Regions from separate parts of the Viridibacillus sp. FSL R5-0888 genome, predicted to be linked through region 1. Evidence: riboswitches for the same ligand, from Rfam matches in the RefSeq annotation. Region 1 holds a riboswitch; the other holds the start of a gene.
What was found. Region 1 has a riboswitch for lysine ahead of MKY02_RS20220 (amino acid permease). Riboswitches for the same ligand answer to the same signal wherever they lie in the genome.
Positions count from the first base shown of each region.

Region 2: linked by a shared signal. The riboswitch ahead of MKY02_RS21580 (transporter substrate-binding domain-containing protein) and the one ahead of MKY02_RS20220 (amino acid permease) in region 1 are both predicted to bind lysine.

Region 1 covers NZ_JBBPAU010000001.1:4,092,638-4,096,826, forward strand. The annotation lists gene MKY02_RS20215 (hypothetical protein) at 91-279, shown strand; gene MKY02_RS20220 (amino acid permease) at 432-1,892, opposite strand; lysine riboswitch at 2,000-2,178, opposite strand; gene MKY02_RS20225 (aminoglycoside 6-adenylyltransferase) at 2,302-3,168, opposite strand; gene MKY02_RS20230 (CynX/NimT family MFS transporter) at 3,316-4,189, shown strand, end outside.
Region 2 covers NZ_JBBPAU010000001.1:4,363,822-4,368,010, reverse strand. The annotation lists gene MKY02_RS21590 (hypothetical protein) at 212-403, shown strand; gene MKY02_RS21585 (hypothetical protein) at 739-2,187, shown strand; lysine riboswitch at 2,307-2,488, shown strand; gene MKY02_RS21580 (transporter substrate-binding domain-containing protein) at 2,625-3,479, shown strand; gene MKY02_RS21575 (amino acid ABC transporter permease) at 3,543-4,189, shown strand, end outside.

The DNA of each region.
Region 1 (4,189 bases):
TCATTTCAACTCAGCAAATTGGAATTTATGCTATAATTCCCCTTAAGGTATTTTACAAAAAATACAATTTCAAGGAGTCGAAGATGTGGTATGAGTAAATGTCCTAAATGTGATGGAAACGTATTGAAAAAAGGGGTGCTTCACAGTGGTGCTGTAATACTTCAAATGGTGCCAGCAAGCAATACTAGAGGGAAATCTTCACCTGTATCAGCAGAGTATTGTAATGATTGTGGATACATTGAAGCTCTTTATGTCACTGAACTTAAGAATTTGCAATAACTCTTCTTATTCCATTATTGATTAAATGCCCTTCAGATAATTTATTGCTTTACTTCCCTTAAACACGTTCATGAATATGTTTAATAGTGCAAATGGGTATAAATTAATTAAACAAAAAACTACGCAGCCTAAAGGCTACGTAGTTTTTTAGGTTAACGGTGACTATCAAAGTCACAATCTTCTAGTTTTACGACTTTCGTTTTATGAACAATTTTATAGCCGAACCAAATGGCTAAGAAAATTGGTAATCCGATATATGAAACAAGCATACCGTACCAATCGATATGGTCACCTGTGAATGCTGTATAGTTTTGACCAACAACAACAATTGCACAAAGTACAAAGGCAAAAATCGGACCGAACGGGAACCATTTTGCTTTATAAGGTAATTCGTTTAAATCGCGACCTTGTATGATATATGCTTTACGGAATCGGTAATGACTTACTGCGATCCCTAGCCAAGCCACAAACCCACACATACCTGAGGCATTTAGCAACCAAATATAGACAACACCATCACCGAAGAATGATGCAATGAATGATACACAAGCAACTAAACAAGTTGCTACTAGTGCTGCCATCGGAATACCGCGTTTGTTTAGTTTGGTAAACATTTTTGGTGCTTTACCGTCTTTAGCAAGCTCCCAAAGCATACGTGAAGATGCATATAAACCAGAGTTTCCTGAAGATAATATCGCCGTTAAAATGATCGCATTCATAACTGAAGCTGCAAACGCGATACCTGCATTTTCAAATACTAATGTGAACGGACTAACTGTAATATCACTACTAGCTAAACGTTCATCAGTAAATGGAATTAATAAGCCAATCGCTAAAATTGCTAAAATGTAGAATAAAAGGATACGCCAGAAAACTTGACGAACAGCTTTCGGAATATTTTTTCCTGGATCATCTGTTTCACCCGCAGTAATCCCAAGTAGCTCAGTTCCTTGGAATGAGAAACCTGCTGCTAAGAAAATACCGAACATTGCGAAGAAACCACCATGGAATGGACCATCTTCAATGAAGAAATTTTTGAATCCAACTGGGTCTTGTCCACCCATCAAACCAAATACCATCAAGAAACTAACGATGATAAAGACAACAATTGTAACGACTTTAATTAGTGAAAACCAATATTCACTTTCACCAAAGCTTTTAATCGATAAGACATTCAAAGTGAAGATGATTACTAAAAATCCTGCTGTCCAGACAAATGATGATACGTCTGGGAACCAAAATTTCATAATTAATGATACCGCTGCAATTTCTGCTGCGATCGTAATTGCCCAGTTATACCAGTAGTTCCAACCAAGAGCAAAGCCAAGCGCTGGGTCAACGAATTTAGATGCGTAAGTACTAAATGAACCTGATACAGGCATAAATGCTGCCATTTCCCCTAAACTTGTCATTAAAAAGAACACCATAATACCAATTAAAGAATATGCTAATAACGCTCCACCTGGACCCGCTTCGTGGATAGCTCCACCACTTGCTAAGAACAGCCCTGTACCGATTGTTCCTCCAAGTGAAATCATCGTCACGTGACGACTTTTCAATCCTCTATTAAGACCTTGCGTTTCTACGCTTTGGCCATTATTTTTATTACTCATTAAGAATCTCCTCTTTCCATTTTTCATTGCAAGAAGGTTAACTTGATGTCATAAAAAATACCATCACAAGGAATATGCGATGGTATCGAAATATGCCCATCAACCTTGATAAAGATAGCTCAACACGCCTGCTAAGACGTGACAGTTCTGCACCTTTCGGCAACAGCCCCAATGATTATAAGAAAAAGCTTATAATCACTTCGGCGATATTCCCTTTCAAATAGAATCCCCGACGCTTTTCGTCTCATCCATTTTACTTTTTAATACCGCGACCTCTACCTCATCGAATGGATGAGGCATTGCAATATATTAATTTAATATGTCCCCATTATAATACAAGAGTGTTCTATATTCAAGATGTAAATTATCTTGAATATTAGAACAATTTAAGTTAATTTTTGTTAAGACTTCAGAATATAACTTTTGCATCACTCGGTAGCGTTTGAATATGTTTTAAGTAATTGAGCACTATCACACTTTCTCCATAACCTTGGAATGAAAGCATGCTAGCAACATTTGTTGCTGTATTTTGGAATAAATCACACATAGTAAATAGTGCTTGCCATGCTGAATCATAGCTAGCATTATTATATGTTGCGAGTAACTGCTCCCACACCTTTTTTGGTAACAGGTACTCTAGGTCCTTGCCATTTTTACCAACGCTTTTAGAAAAGTCTGTTTGCACTCCGACTTGCCAAGAAAGCATTTGAATCAGCATTTCACGCGTATTATTAAAATGTGCTTGTGCATAGAGCATTTCTTTTCTCCATAAACCTTTCGCAATATATGTAGAAACCCACCAAAATTCATTACAACAATCCTTATAATGTTCTTCTGTCGGGCATTGCACCCAATAATTCACATCCGTTGGTGAAGGGAGTTTAGGAAGTGACCCATCTTTATCTAACAAGATTGTGGTTAAACTATCTTCCTTACAATATTCTTCTTGTTCTTCGACAGGGATAAGCATCAAATCAATTCGGTTTCCATCCGAAAATTGCATCAAGTATGTATAGCGCCCACCAAGTTCAGGAGGAAACAACACCATATCTTCTGGCGTTTGCATAATGATTCTCTCTCCAAAAATATTTACCCAATAAGGGGTGTTAGTAAATGATTTGATATCCGTCACAATATAAACGATATCAAAATCTTGAAAGGGATCCTTTTTCACATTCATATTTGTTCTTGAACCATTCATACAAACCGCGCGTACGCGATCATCATTTTTCGCTATATCTAGGATTAAATCCATCATTTGCTGCGCTGTTCTCATCATCAATACCCCCGTATTAAATTGGTGATTTTATTTTGAGCCATCTTATTATAATTATCAATTTTCTTTGATATAATTAACCTTTGTCAATTAGTAGGTTTAAAATATTATAAGATTTATAAATATATATAATAGGAGGAGTTACAATTGGCAACAAATAAAGCTGTTCAAAATGGCAACAAGCTAAAATGGAATCGTAAAGTTTGGCTACTTGTAATTGGGATTATTTTCATTGCTTCTACATTACGTGCTCCTTTAACTTCTGTAGGTCCAATTATCTCATTCATTCGTGATGGTCTTCATATTTCAAATGTATTAGCAGGATTTATCACAACGATCCCTTTGCTTGCTTTTGCTGCTATTTCACCATTAGCGCCAAAATTTTCAAAGCGCTTTGGCATAGAACGTACTTTACTATTCTCAACAGCATTACTTGCTGTAGGGATTCTTACTCGATCATTAGGTACCACATCCACACTGTTATTAGGTACTTCTCTAATCGGTGTAGCAATTGCTTTTGGAAATGTACTGTTACCAAGTTTGATTAAATTAAAATTCCCTTTACAAGTTGGGTTACTAACAGGAATTTTCACTGTTTCGATGAATCTATCTGCAAGTTTAGCAGCTGGTATTAGCTATCCACTTGCTAGCGGAGAACTCGGCTGGAGAATTGCGTTAGGTATCTGGTTCATTTTAGCAATAATCGCTATTATTGTTTGGCTCCCACAAATTCGTAAATCTAAGTCTGAATCTAATATTGGCTCTGAAACTAATAAAGAACACATCCCACTTTGGAAATCACCTCTAACTTGGACAGTTACATTAGCAATGGGCTTCCAATCTCTTATTTTCTATACAACTGCGGCTTGGATTCCTGAAATGTTGCAATCACAAGGTATGAGTGCTAATACAGCTGGGTGGATGTTCTCCTTTATGCAGTTCTCGCAATTACCTGCAACATTTATGATTCCCATTATTGCTGGCCGTAGAAAAGATCAACGCCCACTTGTTATTGTTTTCG
Region 2 (4,189 bases), 270 kb from region 1:
AAAATCTTTTAGCAATATCGTATGTTGTATTGGTTTCGTTTCATCGCTGGTAGTTATTTTAAAAAAATCGGTCCACTTCATATTATAATTATTTCTGTTCTTTGAATTACTATTATTGCTTTAATTTAAGCAAATTATGGACATTAAAAAGCATTACGATTAGTGGTATACTGATTAAATAGATTAACCATCTGAAAGGAGATGAAAATCTTTGAAATACATTAAATCACAAATGCAACAATTAATAAATGAAAACAAAGAATTGCATACAAAATTTAAAGAGTTGAAAAAGTCTTTGGATCTTGAAAAAAATTATGCCCTGAAAGCTTTATATCATGCAGAAGTTGCTGATGGCGGTAAATATCAACAAGATTATCAAGCGTTAGATGATCCAAAATACTAAGAGCATTTTTTAGATATATATTTGAGTATCAATGACGTAAAAAAAGACTAAAACAATAAATTTAATATAACTTGTGTAGGAATATCTGCTTATTGTAGAGTTGTATCATACAGAATATATTTAAGGGCTAATTTAGTTTTAATTGGATAATGACAGGGAAAAAGGCTTGCGTAAGGCAGGTCTTTTTTCTTTTTTTTTGGATTTTTTCTGTTAAATTAGAAATATGACGTTATTTGTAGATTATTTTTTTTATTATGTCCTATTTGATAGTAATTCACTGTTTAAGAAGTTAATATTATAGTAACAATAATACATTTCTTGAAAGGGAGCATCGTATGATAGAGATAGAAATGAAATTGAAGAAGTATTTAATTGGACTGCCTCCGATTGTAATCAATGAAGATGAAACAATGGAAGATAGTATTGAAGTCCTGGATGCAAGAAATGATGTCAATTACGGTTATATTGAAGTGACTGACGATAAAGAGTTGACAAACATCAACATCGATTTTGATAAATTAGTAGAAAACAACAATGTTGAGTTAGAAAATCTAGAAGAACTTGAGATGGATGAAATTTTACATATTACAGAGTCCTTTGTGAAGGATTTCGGCCGTGAAGTAATACAATTTAGTAATTTCTCTGAAATTGGCGAAGGAGAATATTTAGTAGTTTATGAAGCTATCGATAAAAAATTAAAACTCCCTTTACCTAATTCTGGTGCAGTTATAGAGATTAATTCATATGGCACTATTACAGCGGCTACAATATTCCAAGAATATTATCAACTTACATATCCAAAAGTGGAAGTAACAGAAGATGAAGCTAGAGAAATTTTATGTAAAGAGACATTAGTGGAATTAGGAATCGAAGAAAATGAAGAGCAAGGAGAATTTGAATTGGTTTATCAACCAATTCGAGATTATATAGGTGTTACTGTTGATGGGGAAGTTCAAAAAGCAAGTCAGTTGTTCAGTGAATCACAGCTTGAACAATTTGCTGTTACACCTGTCCAAGTGACGAAGGCATTACCAAAATTATTGGGTGCAACTGATCAATATGTATTACGTGAAGAAGAGGGTAATTTATATTGGTATGTTGCGGAAGAGTTAGATGAAAAAGGTGAAGATGCAGAAGCTGTAATCGAAGTACTACATTTTGATGATGCAGGCGCTAACTATGAATCTAATGTGGAATGGGATACAGAAGCAAAGATTGAGTTACCTTTTGAGCAATTAAAAGACAATGCAATGCAATTTTTAGAGATTATTGCGGGTGACATACACCATAAATACATGCTTGAAGAACAATCTGTATTGAATGATGATACAGAAGAATTTGACGATGATTCGGATGATGATCTCTTCAATGTGGATGAATATGATGAAGACGAGCATGAAGACGAACATGAAGATGAACCAACAACTATGTTTACTTTTATCCCATTTTTCCAGGGATACAAATTAGACAAATACTCCGTTCTAATTGAGGTAGGTATACATACAGGAATTATTCGTTCATGTTTGTATAGCGCATTAAATATGGAGGCTATTCGAGGTGTGAATACTACACCAATGATTACATTAGAAGAAGCGGATACTATATATAAACAGAGTTTGCAGATGAAACTTTCACGTTTTGAAGAGATAGATGAAGATGATGAAATGACAATATACAGCTTAAATTACTCTATTAATGCACCTTCTGAAAATGGTGTAATTGATAAGATTAATGCTACGACAGGTGAAGTTACGTACGCTGGGTCAGATATTGTTAGAGGCTAAAAACTAGTTGTAAGAAAAAAGATAGTATTCTGAGTATTTTATAAAATGTGTGTTGACACTGAAAGTTCGTTACTGTAGACTGTGTACAATGATAATTGAATACAACCTCACTTGTTAATGGGTGAGGTAGAGGCGCGATATCTATTAGTCTTTAGTGGAGCTTGAGAAACTATGAAACTATTGAGAAGGAGATGTCGCCGAAGTTTGTAATACACTCGATGTTACTTGCTGGGTCTGTAGTTAATAACTGCAGGACTGTCTCAATGAACGTCCTAGTTCGTTGAGTTGAGCTATCTCATTTAGGGATAAGTAGAGGATTTAGGCTATTGTACAATGCGACCTGAGTTCATCTCAGGGCGCGTTTTTTATACGTACAATAGCCTTTTTTAGTATTTTGAAGAAAATTAAGGATATTATTTAGAGGGGGAGAATATAATATGAAAAAAACATGGGCAATTTTTTCTGCTATGACACTACTTGCTATTTTACTATTAGCTGGTTGTGGAACTAAAGATGCAGGTTCGGGATCAGGTGCATCTACTGAAGGGGAAACAAAAAAAGAAACATTCACAATTGGTATGGAAGCGGGATACCCTCCGTTTAACTGGACACAAAAGGATGATTCAAACGGCGGCGTGAAAATCTCTGGTAACGCAGAATATGCTGGCGGTTATGATGTTGAGATTGCAAAAAGAGTTGCAGAATCTTTAGGAAAAGAACTAGTAATCGTCAAAACAGAATGGGACGGTCTAGTACCTTCATTAACTTCAGGTAAAATTGATGCAATTATGGCGGGTATGTCTCCAACTGAAAAGCGTAAAAAGACAATTGATTTCACTGATAACTACTATACATCTAATTATGTAATGGTTGTTAAAAAGGGCAGTAAATACGAGAAAGCTAAATCAATCCAGGATTTTAGTGGTGCCAAAATTACAGGTCAATTAAATACAACACACTATGATGTAATAGATCAAATTACTGGTGTTAAAAAACAAGCTGCAATGGATAACTTCCCTGCAATGCGTGTAGCACTTGAATCAGGTGTGATTGATGGTTATGTATCTGAACGTCCAGAAGGTATTAGTTCTTCAGCTGCAAATGATAAATTTGTAATGGTTGAATTCACAGATGGCTTTAAAGCGTCTGAAGAAGATACAGCAATTGCTGTAGGTATTGAAAAAGATAGCGAATTAAAAGATAAAATTAATGAAGTTTTAAAAGGTATCTCTGAAGAAGAGCGTACAGAAATTATGGATAAAGCGATTGCAAACCAACCAGCTGCAAAATAATGTATGACGGATACCGGCTGCATATGAAGCAGTCGGTATTACTGCTTTTGAAGGAGGAACAGTATGAGTATTGATTGGATTATAAGTATAGCAACAGAAAACTGGGAAATGTTCCTTCGCGGGGCATGGATGACGTTATTAATTGCAACACTTGGTACTGTTTTCGGTGCAATCATTGGATTACTTATCGGTATTATTAATACGATTCCTAAACCTGAAAGAGGATTAAAAAGAATTGTATTAAAACTAATAAATATAATTCTTGGGATATACGTAGGATTTTTCCGAGGTACACCAATGATTGTTCAGGCAATGGTAGTTTTCTATGGTGCTGCCCAAGCATTTGGTGTAGATATGGACCGCACGTTTGCAGCAATTTTTATCGTTGCTATTAATACAGGAGCGTATATGGCTGAAATTGTACGTGGCGGTATTATCTCAGTAGATAAGGGCCAATTTGAAGCAGCTCAAGCGATTGGTATGAATCATTGGCAAACTATGATTCATGTAGTATTACCACAAGTTTTAAGGAATATTTTACCTGCAACAGGTAACCAATTTGTTATGAATATTAAAGATACATCAGTATTGAATGTAATTGGGGTTACAGAACTATACTTCCAAACAAAATCTGTTTCGGGGAATAATTTCAGATATTTCGAGTCATTCTTTGTAGCATGTATTTTATACTTAATCATGACATTCGTAGT